DNA from 2 places in the Rheinheimera marina genome. Region 1 is predicted to be linked to the other one. Evidence: riboswitches for the same ligand, from Rfam matches in the RefSeq annotation. Region 1 holds a riboswitch; the other holds the start of a gene.
The links. A riboswitch is a leader RNA that binds a small molecule or an ion and turns the genes downstream of it on or off. The one in region 1 is predicted to bind thiamine pyrophosphate.
Positions count from the first base shown of each region.

Region 1 (6,758 bases):
ACAAAGCATGGCGCATCCGTACCAGCCAATTTGCGCCGCGCCAATGGCCGAGGTCAGATGGTCGTAACCCGGCGCTATGTCGGTGGTTAAGGGGCCTAAGGTGTAAAACGGCGCTTCAGCGCAGTGTTCCAGCTGCAGTTGCATGTTTTCACGAATGAGCTGCATTGGCACATGGCCCGGGCCTTCCACCATCACCTGCACCTCTTTGGCCCAGGCGCGGTGGGTCAGTTCGCCGAGGGTACGCAGTTCGGCAAACTGGGCTTCGTCATTGGCGTCGGCAATGGAACCAGGCCTCAGGCCATCACCCAGGCTGAAACTGACGTCGTAGCTACGCATAATGTCGCAAATCTCGTCAAAGTGCTGGTACAGGAAGTTTTCCTGGTGATGTGCCAGACACCATTTGGCCATAATGGAACCACCGCGCGACACAATGCCGGTCAGCCGTTTGGCGGTCAGCGGAATATAGGCCAGCCGTACACCGGCATGAATAGTAAAATAATCCACCCCTTGTTCGGCCTGTTCTATCAGGGTGTCGCGGAACAGCTCCCAGCTCAAGTCTTCGGCAATGCCTCCGGCTTTTTCCAGTGCCTGGTACAAAGGCACAGTGCCAATAGGCACAGGGCTGTTGCGTAAAATCCATTCGCGGGTTTGGTGAATATAACGGCCGGTCGACAGGTCCATCACCGTATCGGCGCCCCAGCGGGTCGCCCACAACAGTTTTTCCAGCTCTTGCTCAATGCTGGAGCTGACCGACGAGTTGCCGATATTGGCGTTCACTTTCACCAGAAAATTGCGGCCGATAATCATCGGCTCGGCTTCGGGGTGGTTGATATTGGCGGGCAAAATGGCGCGGCCTGCCGCAATTTCCTGCCGGACAAATTCGCCGTTGATTTCTGCTGGGATCTGCGCACCAAAGCTCTGGCCCGGATGCTGGGTTTTGGCGTCAGCTGCTGCGGCCAGGTTGGCACGCTGCATATTTTCGCGGATCGCCACGTACTCCATTTCCGCTGTCACTATGCCACGACGGGCGTAGGCCAGCTGAGTGACGGCCACGCCGGGGCGGCCACGGCGCACTGATGGCGCACGCGGAAAACGGATATCGTCCAGACTCAGGTCGCGTTGTTGCGCCTGGGCATAAGCCGACTGCAAAGCACTGAACAAGTCGGTGTCGTCGCGTTGTTCTATCCAGTGTTGGCGCAGTGGTGGCAGGCCTTGCTCAATGTTCAGTTGACTGTCCGGGCAACTGTAAGGCCCGCTGGTGTCATACACCCGCACTGGCGCATTGGGCTGGAATAATGGCTGCTCTTTGCTGCCGCCAGCCAGACTGGGCGACAGTTCAATTTCGCGCATGCCAACCCGCACACCGGGCTGGCTGCCTTCGATATAAATTTTCCGGCTGGCCGGGTAAGGCTGGCCTTGTAATTGCTGTAAAAATTCGGCCGCTTCGGCCCGGGCTAAACGTTGAGGTTTTTGCATAACTCACTCCGTGAAATAGTTAAAAATTTCAACAGAGCTTGAGGTGACGTGGACTGTGACTGACGCAAAACGGCCAGCATAACAGGCAGCCGCATAAGCCAGACTGCTGCCAGAAAGCAGGCAGACAGCGGCTTAGCGCTCTTGTTCCCTCCGCAGGTATTATCCTGTTCAGGTTCCACGGATTCCGCCAAAGGCGGTCTCAGCTGACAGTTTCCTGTGCAGCACTCCGACAAGCTAAGTGAGCGCAGTGTAAACAGATTCTGTCGCCGGACTCAAGCAATCCGCTGCAGAAAGTTTTTGTGATAAGGTGCGCGGCATTACAAAAACATCAGGTGCTGACTGTGCACAGACGAGAATTTTTTAGCCAGAGTGCAGCCTGGCTGACCGCCACTGCCGCGTTGCAGTTAACCGGCTGTCAGCTCAAGCCGGCACTGCCTGAAACGGCCGACTGGCAACAACTGCGTCAGGGCTTTAAAGGCCAGTTGTTGTTTCCGGCCGACCCGCTATTCAGCCGCTTTGCCAAAGCGGCCAACTCGCGGTTTGATGCCATTCAACCAGCGTTGATTGCCCGGCCCGTGCATGCCAGTGATGTGCAGCTGGTGCTGGCCTTTGCCTGGCAGTTTCAATTGCCGCTGGTGGGCCGTTGTGGTGGCCATAACTATGCCGGTTACTCCAGTACCCAAGGCGTATTGCTCGATTTTGCGCTGATGGATCAAATTGAGCTGCAAGGTGAAACCGCCTGGATTGGCGCTGGCGCCAAACTGGGGGATGTGTATTTTCAGCTCAGCCAACAGGGTCGTTCCATTCCGGCTGGTAGCTGTGTGGGCGTGGGCATCAGTGGCCTGACGCTGGGCGGCGGTATGGGCATGGCGGATCGTAAATACGGCCTGACCTGTGATGCTTTGCTGGAAGCCGAACTGGTGACGGCGACGGGTGAGCTGCTGCGCTGCTCAGCACAACAAAACTCAGAGCTGTTTTGGGGATTGCGGGGTGGCGGCGGAGGCCAGTTTGGTTTGGTCACCCGGCTTAAATTTCGTACCTTTGCCACGGCGGAAGTGCTGAGCTGTCATGCTTATTTTCAGTTTGAGCAGGCCTTGCCGGTGCTGAATCTTTGGCAGCATTGGAGCCGTCAGTTGCCGCGAGAGCTCTGGTCGCAGGCCGCTTTTTGGTGGACGGACGATCAAAGTAAAGCACCGGTGCTGCAAATTCGGGTCAGTAGCCTGGGGGCCACCAAAGAGTTGCAGCAGCAATGGGCCACCTGGTTGCGGCGCTTGCCGTCCCAGCCTTTTGAGCAGGACGTGGTACTGCATGACTATGCCGAATATATGCTGAGCGACTGTGCTGGCCTCGAAATGCAGCAGTGCAAACTGCCGCATCAGTCTGAGCAGGGAGTTTTACGCCGGGTGGCGATGGCCGGCAGTTCTGATTTTTTTCAGGGCCCTTTACCCAAAGCCGGGTTGGATGCCTTGCTGGACGCGGTGCAGCAGCGCCAGCAGCAAGGCCATGGCGGAGGTATTTTGCTGACGCTGATGGGCGGGGCTATCCGGGATTTGGCACATAACGACAGCGCCTTTGCGCACAGAGCTGCCGATTTTTGCACTCAGTATTTAGTGAGCCGACCAGTAGGCACCGCTGAACAGGAACTGCAACAGGCCGATTTGTGGATGGGCCAGATGCGCCTCACCATGGCGCCCTGGAGTACAGGTGGCGCTTATCTGAACTACACAGATCCGCTCTTGTCGAATTGGCCGCAGGCTTATTATGCTGACCATTACCCAAGGCTGCAGCGCCTGAAAAAACAGTACGACCCGGAAGGTATGCTGCGGTTTGCCCAAAAAATTAAGGAGGATTAAATGACGTTATGGCTCAATGCAGTGCTGGCCACTGTGGTGATGACTTCGGCACCGGCAGAGCGTGACAGTACAGATTTTGTCGGCGACGGGGTGTTTTACGCCACCATTGAAGGCCCGGCCATGGACAAGTCCGGTAATTTGTATGCGGTAAACTTAGGCTCAGAAGGCACCATTGGCAAAGTCAGCCGTGATGGCAAAGCTCAGTTGTATCTGTCATTGCCACAAGGCAGCATCGGTAATGGCATTCGCTTTGACCGGAAAGGCCAGATGTTTATTGCCGACTATACGGGTCACAATATTTGGCGTTATGACGGTAAGCAGTTGACATTGCACAGTCATGAATACCGCATGTTTCAGCCCAATGACTTGACGATCGCCGACAATGGCGTAATTTTCGCGTCCGACCCAGATTGGGCTAACCGTCAGGGCCAGTTCTGGCGTATCGGGCTGGATGGCAAAGCGCAACTGATGGAAACTGGCATGGGCACCACCAATGGCATTGAAATCAGCCCGGATCAACGCCGCTTGTATATCAATGAAAGTGCGCAGCGCCGGGTCTGGGTTTATGACCTGGATACAGAGCTGAACCCAGGCAATAAACGCCTGCTGATCGAGTTTGCCGACTTTGGCCTGGATGGCATGCGCTGCGATAAAGACGGTAATCTGCTGATTGCCCGCTACGGCAAAGGCACTGTCGCCAAGGTCAGCCCGCAAGGTGAGCTGCTGCGCGAATACCGCCTCAAAGGCGAGTTTCCGACCAATGTCACTTTTGACAGTCAAAACCCCGACTTACTCTATGTCACTCTGCAAAAGCGCGGCGCAGTGGAACTGCTGAAGCTAACAACCGACAGCCACTAAGGGGCTTGCGCGCGGCAGCAGAATGTAACGGTTTTGTTGCAAATGATGAATCGTGTTATGGTGATTTCATCACCAGACAATCAACAGACTAGCACCAGAGCAAGGATGTTAAGGCATGTGGATATGGATAGGCCTGTTTTTTGGTGCCGTATTGGGGGCTCTTGCTGAGCAGGTTCTGGCCGGTGCTGGCCTGGGTCTGGCGCTGGGTATTGGCGGGGAGTTATGGCTGCGCCTGGCCAGAGTGCAAAATCAGGTTCAGCTGCTCAGCAAACAAATTTCCGCACTACAGCACAAGTTGCACACCGATGGCGCGTCTTCTGCTTCGGATGCTTCATCACAACATCAGACCATCGCAGACCCTGCTGATCCAAATGACCTCCAAACTGAACTCGTCTCTGTGGTTACGCTGATGTCGGCAGAACCAGAGCGGAGCCTGCCTGTCCCTTTGGCTTCCCAGTCCGTCAAAGATCTATCAGGGCGAAAGCCAGTGCCGATGCTGTTCCAACAATTGTGGGCCGTTTTGGCAGGCGTGAATCCGCTGGTGCTGGCGGGTTTGGGCGTGTTGTTTTTAGGCCTGAGCTTTCTTGCCACCTATTTTGCGCATCAGGGGTTGTTGTCGATGCAGGTCCGGCTGGGTTTTATTGGTCTGACAGGTGCTGGCTTGATTGGGCTTGGCTGGTGGAAGCGGCTGCGGCTTGGCAGCAATGCGGTGCTGTTGCAAGGGGCCGGTTTTGCTGTGGTTTATCTTTGTTTGTTTGCCGCGTGTAAGTATTACCCGATGATAAGCCCCGGTGTGGCTTTTGTGTTGATGTTGTTGACAGTGCTGGCGGGCTCTGGCTTTGCACTGGCGCAGCACTCGCAGCGGCTCGCCATTCTGGCGACAGCGGGTGGCTTTCTGGTGCCTATCTTAACGTCGGATGGGTCCAACCGTTTTGTCGCTTTGTTTGGTTATTATTTGTTGCTCAATGCTGGTGTGTTGTTGTTGGCCTGGTTGCGGCAATGGCGCTGGCTGAACTGGACGGGTTTTGTCGCGACCTTTGTCATTTCATTGAGCTGGCAATTGCTGCAGTACCGCAGTGCGGATTACCTGCTGGTACAGCCATTTTTTGCCGCCTTTTTCCTGTTGTACCTGCTGATTGGGTACCGGTTTACCCTGCGTCAGGGCCACCAAAGCCGCGGTCTTATTGATGGCAGTCTGGTGTTTGGTTTGCCATTGCTGTCCTTTAGCCAGCAATTGTTACTGACGGAGCATTTTCGTCATGGCGATGGCATCAGTGCCGCTGTGTATGCCTTGGTGTATGCCGGGTTGTATGCTCTGGTACGGCGGCAACAGCGCGACGATCTGCAACGTTTTGCGCAGATCCAGCTGGGTTTAGCACTGATGTTTGCTTCGCTTATCCTGCCATTTTCCTTTGGCGCCAGCTGGACCACAGTCGGCTGGGCGCTGGAGGCTGCGGGTTTATGCTGGTTAGGCTATCAGCAGCAGAGTCGCGCCAGTCGGGTGGGTGCTTACCTGTTGATGCTGGGAGCCTTGCTGGCTTTTGCACTGCAATGGCCTGCGCAAACCGGTGCCTTGTGGTTTGTGCAGGGCGATTTCATTAACTGGCTGGTGCTGGGAATATCCTTGTTGCTGTTGTGTATCAGCGCCGATTTGCGTCCTGCGGCAGCACGCTTATTGCCCGCTGAAGCTGGGCTGGCAATCTGTTGTTTCATGCTGGGATGGTATTGCTGGCACCGGGCATTTTTCGCCGAGTTTGCAGCCCATCTCGATACGCCTTTACCCTGGCAACTGATCATGGCTGCGGCTTCTTTGCTATTGAGTTGTGCTTTGGTAAAACGTTGGCCTTTACCCAGCTTCAGCCGTTTTGGCTGGCTGTTCTTGCCCTTGGCGTGGTGGTTGTATGGCAATGAATTGGCTCTGCAGCTGTATCAGGGTGTTTGGGGGCCTGTGTTGAGTTGGCAGGGTGCTGTGGCCGTGTTAGTGACAGTGGTGGCGTATTATCGCTGGCTCCAACCCCAGGCACAGCCTCATGCTGTGTATCTGTTGGGTATGCCTTGGTTGCTGTCATTGCTGCTGTTATGGCAGGGGCATTATCTGGCGACGCTTTGGTCTTTGGAGCAGCGGTATGAGTTAGTACTGCTTTTTTCCTGCCTGACGCTGCCTGTGATCTGTTCGTTATGGCTGACTTTGCGCCAGCTTTGGCCTCATCCGGCTCCGTTGGCCCTGTTCCTGCGGATATTACCTTTGCCTTGGCTGGGTCTGTTGTTGTGGCTCTGGTATCTCGCCTTGCTGTGGCCAACAGCAGGCTGGCCGCTGCTGAATCTGAACGATCTGCTGATGACTGGCTGCATTGGACTGAGTTGGCTGCAGTTGCTGGTACTGCGTCGGGAGCTGGCGGCAGAGCCTTATGCAGAACTCTTGCTCAAAAGCCTGAGTTTTATCAGTGCGACGACGCTGTTGGTACGGGCCATTCAGCTCAGTCTTGGCTTACCCTGGCAATGGTCTGTGCTTTGGCAGAGCAGTGAGGTGCAACTGGGGCTGGCCATTGGCTGGACACTGTTGGCGCTGGC
Region 1 covers NZ_JBHSGB010000004.1:52,633-59,390, reverse strand. The annotation lists gene thiC (phosphomethylpyrimidine synthase ThiC) at 1-1,476, opposite strand, end outside; TPP riboswitch at 1,605-1,715, opposite strand; gene ACFO3I_RS03710 (FAD-binding oxidoreductase) at 1,818-3,329, shown strand; gene ACFO3I_RS03705 (SMP-30/gluconolactonase/LRE family protein) at 3,330-4,187, shown strand; gene ACFO3I_RS03700 (DUF2339 domain-containing protein) at 4,303-6,758, shown strand, end outside.

Region 2 (6,758 bases), on a different contig from region 1:
CTGTTTAAAGTCTTTTTTATACAATAAGGACACCGGGATTTTGCTGCCGTCTTTGGCTGGCGCCCAGACACGAGCTGTTTTGTAGTGGGTTTGATCAAAACCACCCAGCACTTGCTGCTGCTTCAACAACACCCGCTCACCGGTTTTCATATTCACCTTGTACACACTGTTCGGTGTGGTTAAAGAGCTGTAGTTGTAACGCAGCCAATCGGTATTCTGTTCCGGATTTGTCTCGAAATCCGCCACATAAGATGCTTCATCCGACGCTACATAAGTCGCTTTGCTCAGATCTTTCCAGGGTAAAACCCGGATCCGGCTTAAACCATCACTGCGCTCATTAATCGCCAGGTACTGGTCAAATAACTGGAAGCTTTCAATAAAAATGCCATCGTCGTGCGCCAGCAGCGACTGCCATTTACTGCGATCACCAATGTCTTTGTCCGCCACCGTCATCAGACGATAATTCGGTGCCTGCCAGTCGGTGCGGATCACCCAACGGCCCGCCTGATGGTCGGCGTCGTATTTAAAATCACGTTGGCGTGGTGCCAACAGCTGAAACTGGCCATTTGGCTCTGCTGCTGACAAGACACGGAACTCATTCGACACCGTGCTCTCCAGACCAATGACGATATATGCGTCATCACTGCTGGTGCCGACCCCCATATAAAAGCTGTGGTCGGTTTCTTCATAAACCACAGGGTTTTTCGCCGCATCGCTGCCCAGACGGTGTTTCTTCACTTTGGTGCTGAGCAGGGTCACTGGATCATTTTCGATATAAAACACCGTTTTATTGTCGGCAGCCCAGGCAATGGAAGCGGACAAACCGGTGATCTGATCCGGCAAATCTTTCCCTGTCGCTATGTCGCGGAATTTCAGACTGTATTGGCGACGGCCATTCAGGTCTTCCATATAGGCCAGCGTTTTTTGATCCGGACTGACTTCCCAGTTGCCAATCTGATAAAAGTCTTTGCCTTGTGCCAGTGTATTTACATTCAGCAGGATCTGTTCCGCACCACCAGCTTTAGGCTTACGGGCATAAATCGGGTACTGCTGGCCTGTCTCAAAGCGGGTGTAATAGGTGTAATCACCTTTGTCATAAGGTACCGAGCTGTCGTCTTGTTTGATGCGGCCGACAATCTCTTTATCCAGTTGGTCCACCAACGGCTGCTGACCCGCGGTCATTTGCTGGTAATACTGATTCTCTGCATTCAGGTAGGCCAGCATTGCCGGGTCTTTGCGGCTGTCGTCACGCAACCAGTAATAAGGGTCCGCACGTTTTCCAAACGGCGATTCGACGTCATAGGCTTTGGTTTGAGCTTGTGGTGCTTCTGCTGCCATCGCGGTTGCTCCGGAAAAAACGCAAGCCAGCGCCAGGCCGACTAAAGGGGTTTTAAACATAATGGGGTCCCAAGCGTGTTAATTATCACAAAAATCTAACACAGCCTTCACCAGCCACTACAAATAATTTGTAACGAAATCTGAGTGTTCAGGTTGTCTGTCTGCCTAAAAAACAGTAAAACAGTAGTAACGCGTACAAGCGTTTGGTAAAAACAGAGATACACTGATTTTGGGTTAATAGGGCAGGAAACAAAACGATGGCAACAATGACCGTGGCGCAAGTCGCAGAATTCTTGGGCATTCAGGATATTCGCGTTGAACGGCTGGCGCGGGAAAACTTACTGGTCCCATGCGACAAAGACGGCGATGGCAAACCTTTGTTTGAAGAAGACGACGTCAAACGTTATAAAATTCTGGCAGAGCGCTTAGGCGGTTTGTGACAGTAACTGCAGCAACTGCCTGCGGGTGGTTGCTGCAGCTTCCTGATGCCTCGGGTCCCGGTTTTTCAGCTGTTCGGCCTTATACCATAACCAGGCAAACCCCAAGGTCAGTCGTTTGACCAGCTGGTATTTGTGCTTGTCGATGGCGCTGGCTTGTTTACCTCGCGCTTGTGTATACAAGGCCAATACATGCTGCTCGGCTTCCTCGTCCAACCCATAGTTCCAGCATAAGCTTGCCAGGTCGAAACAAATATCGGCCAACTGACAGTATTCAAAATCGATCAGCCAGAGCTGACCTGCCGACCAAAGCAGGTTGGCCGGATTCAGGTCCATATGACACAAGCCAACCTCAGGCAGGAAAAATTGCAACTGACGCGCTTGTTCCAGCAACTGCTGGTACAGCGACTCGTCGGCTGTGGCCCAATCCATGCTGAGTTGTTGTTTTAAATGCTGCAAATAAAGCCAGGGGTCCAGCACTGGGGTTTGCACCTTTAACTGATGCAATACAGCCAACCTGGCTAACACAGTCGCCAGATGCTGATGTAGCTTGTCTGCACTGGTATGTTCGGCGTCCGATAAATACTCACACACCAGCATCCGCTGATGGTTGTTCAGACATAAAGGCGCAGGCGCCAAGCCGGCAGCTGCAGCCGCATGCTGGCAGCGCAGCTCTTGCTGACGACGCACAGGCAACACTGAATCCGCATAGTGCCGCACTGCGTAGTGGCCTTGATCAGTCTTGACCCTAAAGGTTTGCGTTAGCTGACCAAAGGTCAATTGCTCCAGTTGTAACGGCTGATGCTCAGCAAAAAACTCCAGCCTTTGGCATAACGCCCAAATCAAGCTGGTTGCTGTTGCTGCCGGTAACTCTGTCGCCATAAGAAAAACCCTGCCAATGCTATCAGGGTGTAGAGTACAAAAAGTGCAGTGGTGAAATACAGGTGTTTTTCGATATAGACATAAATACATACCGCATCAATGACCACCCAATACAACCAGTTCGACACCACTTTGCGTGCCACCAAAAACGTCGCCAGTACGCTGAAGGTGGTGGTTTGTGCATCCACCCAGGCAAAATCAGCCTGGGTGTAACGGTTCATCAGGTAACCCAACAGTAAACCTGCACCGGCTGTCGCCGCAATTAGGCGACCATGAAACACCAGACTGAACTCCGTCATACCGTGCTGATGGGACTGTTGTTGCTGCAACCGACGCCAGTTATACCAGCCGTACAGCGCCATACCGGCATAATAAATCTGCAGTAAAGCGTCGGACAGCAGCGCCGAATGCCACATGATATGGCTGTACAACAAGGTGCTGAGCAGCGCGGCCGGCCAGCACCATAAGCTTTGCTTTAACGCCAGCAACACATAAGCCAGCGCAGACAACACAGCCAGCAGTTCCAGCTGTGTCATCAGCGCCATATCGGCAAAAAGCTGCTGCCAGAGTGCGGTCATGGTCGCAGATCACCATGCAGAAATTTCACCACAAACACTACTTTGCCATAGCGTTCAAAGGACCAGCGAATGCCTTCCGACAGCGCCGCCATCACCTGGTCATAGTCACCAAACACCTGAGTACTCAGGGTATTGGTGATCACATGCAGTTCCGGTTTCTGGTTCAGCAACTCAATAAAGCCTTTAATCGGCTCAATGTAGTGTTCGGTCAGTGGGTACTTACTGATCTCAATAGATAATTGCATTTGGCTCTCCTCAGAACTGGTAACGGGCACTGACGCCAAGACGGCGCGGTTCACCCAATTGCTCATAGGTATGCTCAGCGTAGCCATCTCGTGGGTCATTGCCGAAATAGAAACCACGCACACCATAGTCTTCATTCAACGCATTGCGGCTCCACAGCGCAAACTGCCATTGGTCAAGCTGGTATTGCAGGCGCAGGTTGACCAAATGCATCTGATCCGATTTGGCGTCATGACTGTCGGAATAATAAAACGCCGCTTTACTCTGCAGTGCCAGGTTCAGGCTCCAGCGCTCCGCCAGTAGCCATTCAGACCCCAGTTGATATTGATAGTCAGGTGCGTGCGCCTGATCCCGCCCGGTTTTGTCGACACCTTCTTCGGTGATAAAACCACGAATTTCGCTGCGAAGTAACCCCAGAGTCCCGTACAAAGTCCAGTCCGGTCTGAACTGGTAACGGCTCTCCAGCTCCAGGCCATAATTACGGCCCGACGCCGCATTGTCGATAAAGCCGATAAACATCTGGTCACGCGTGACCCAGCTGTTCACTTGCATATCGTCCCGCCACATGGCAAAAAGCGCAACCCGGCTCACCAGAGTCTGCTCCGCGTTACTGGCTTTGACGCCAAACTCGGTATTCAGCAAGGTTTCCGGAGCAAAGCTGGCGCGTTCACGTAAGTAGTCAGCCAGGGCGGCAGAACCGGTGGCGTCGGCTTTGCCTAAGGCTTCACCGTTCACCCCACCCGCTTTGTAACCTTGCGACACCAAGCCATACAGGCTGGCTCTGTCGCTCAGTTGATAACTCAGGCTGGCCTTGCCGCCGAACATCCAGTCATCGTCCTGCCGCGTTATGCCTTTGCTGTCACTATACTGATCCTGATAACGCTCCGCGCGACCTCCCAAGGTCAGCTCCAAATCCGAAGCCAGCGCCAGGCTCAGCTCACCAAACAGCGCACTGTTTTTGCGTTCAAAATGACTGAAAAACTGCGCTGGCGCCCAGGCGTCCCAGTCCCAGTACTGCCGCTCTAAGTCGGTCTTTTGCTGGCTGTGGTACCAACCCGCTACCCAATGGCGATCGGTAGAACTAACCAGGCGCTGTTCGGCACTCCAGTGGGAGCGGTCGCGTAAATAGCGGTCCGTCGTACTGTACCCATCCGGATGAATGCCGTCATAGCTCCAGTCTTCATCAAAACCATAATCGGTATCGGCGTTCAGGTAACTCAGCTGGCTGAATAAACGTGCAAAGCCAAAACCGCTGTAATCCGCGCTCAGCATTGAGCCCTGGCTGCGCTGCTGGTCCTGCCCGGGTTGGTCCGACAAGGTGGTACGGTTACGGTCCAGCGAAAAGGCATCATAGCCATTATCCAGGTCACGCCAATGCGTCACCCAATCCAGCGTCAACTGTTCGGTCGCCAGATAACGCAACGCCAGTTTGGCCGTGGTTTCATCAATGTTGTTGGTGTCGTCGCGCTGCAGGTAGTTGTTGTCGATAAAGCCGTCCGACTGCTGATGATCAACTGCCAGCCGGAAGGCCAGTTTGTCGGTCAGACCCTGACCATAGGCTGCACTCAATTGCAGGCTGTCGTAGTTGGCAAAGGTTGCTGCCAGTTCGCCGCTTGGGTCAAAGTCGGCCCGGCGCGACTGTAAATTCAGCATGCCTGCCATAGCATTGGCACCAAATCGGGTCGCCTCCGGGCCACGGAATACTTCCACCTGCTCCAGATCAAACAAAGAACTGACACCCAGAATGGAATAATCGATGCCGTCAATCAGCACCCCGACTGACGGGTTGATGCTGTCGACAAACTCGCTACGCTCGCCAACGCCACGCACTTGCAGAAAGCGGCCGCGGGAGGCGCCGGCCGAGAAATTCAGGTTGGCTGCCTGTTGCAGTAAATCATCCAGATGCTGGGCATTCTGGCGCTGCATATCGGCGTCGGTAAAGACCGCAATGCTGCCTGGAATTTTATTGAGTTGCTGGCTACGAAAATCGCCTTTAACTTCGATGGTTTCCACCACGCTGTCATCGGCCTGAACAAAAGCACAGCTGACTGCGCTTAACGCAATGAATAGACGGGATAATCTACGCATTTGTGACTTACTCCAGTGAAATCAGAAAAACGTAGGATCACCAGAGCAAAAGGAAATGAGGTTAGTACCATCCCTCCGCCGGTATGATCCGGATCAGGTTCTAAGGGTTCGCCTGACGGCGTCTCAGCTTTCGCACCCCTTGGTTCGCCGCGCACTATAACGGCTTTTTTTGAGAGCGACAATCCGGATGGCTAAAACTTTTGTCGTACTTGGGTATACACACAGAACACCGGCGCTTTACAACACCAGTTCTAAGTACCAGCTGGCAATGGAGAAATAAATCACCACACCAGCCACGTCAGCAATTGAGGTGATCAAAGGGCCACTGGCGGTGGCCGGGTCCATGCCAAAACGACTCAGTAAAAACGGCAACGACAAGCCAATCAGACTGCCGATCATCACCACCAACAACATGGTGGCGGCCACCACTACACTGATATCGGCACCGCCGCGCAGGAAGCCAAGCCCTGACACAGCCGCCGCCATGGTCAGGCCCAGCAGGCTGGCAATCAGCACCTCTTTGCCCAGCATTTTGCCCCAGTCCCGCAATTTAACGTCCCCAGTCGCCAAAGCACGCACCATCAGGGTGCCCGACTGGGCGCCGGCATTACCGCTACTGGCAATCAGCAACGGCAGGAAAAACAGCAGCGCAATATGTTGGGAAATCACTTGTTCAAACAGAGCCAGGCCAGCACCGGAGAAAATATTGCCAAACACCAGTACCACCAGCCAGACCACTCGTTTGCGATACAGCAGGCTGATTTTGGCGTCTTTGACACTGCCTTCTAACTTACCTATGGTGGCGGTTTTGTGGAAATCTTCGGTGGCTTCGGCGGCTGCAACGTCCATCGCATCATCGTGGGTGACAATACCAACCAATTGCCCTTGCTGATTCACTACAGGAATTGCCAGCAAGTCGTAGCGGGCAATCAGTGCCGCCACCTCTTCCTGAGAACTGTCTGCCGTCACCTGAATTGGGTCATGCTTCATCACGTCATCAACTAACGCAGAAGCAGGCGCCAGGATCAGTTCACGCAGTGACAAGGCACCAATTAATGCTCTTTTCTCGTCGACCACATAGGACAAATAAATGGTTTCTTTGTCCGGCGCCTCATGACGCAGTACCTCAATGGCTTCACTGACCGTCAGGTGCGGCGACAGCATAGCATAGTCCGAGCTCATAATGGCGCCG
Region 2 covers NZ_JBHSGB010000010.1:14,718-21,475, reverse strand. The annotation lists gene ACFO3I_RS09735 (S9 family peptidase) at 1-1,338, opposite strand, end outside; gene ACFO3I_RS09730 (MerR family transcriptional regulator) at 1,596-1,778, shown strand; gene ACFO3I_RS09725 (phosphotransferase) at 1,764-2,657, opposite strand; gene pnuC (nicotinamide riboside transporter PnuC) at 2,618-3,235, opposite strand; gene ACFO3I_RS09715 (hypothetical protein) at 3,232-3,480, opposite strand; gene ACFO3I_RS09710 (TonB-dependent receptor) at 3,491-5,566, opposite strand; TPP riboswitch at 5,620-5,716, opposite strand; gene mgtE (magnesium transporter) at 5,804-6,758, opposite strand, start outside.
Region 2: linked by a shared signal. The riboswitch ahead of ACFO3I_RS09710 (TonB-dependent receptor) and the one ahead of thiC (phosphomethylpyrimidine synthase ThiC) in region 1 are both predicted to bind thiamine pyrophosphate.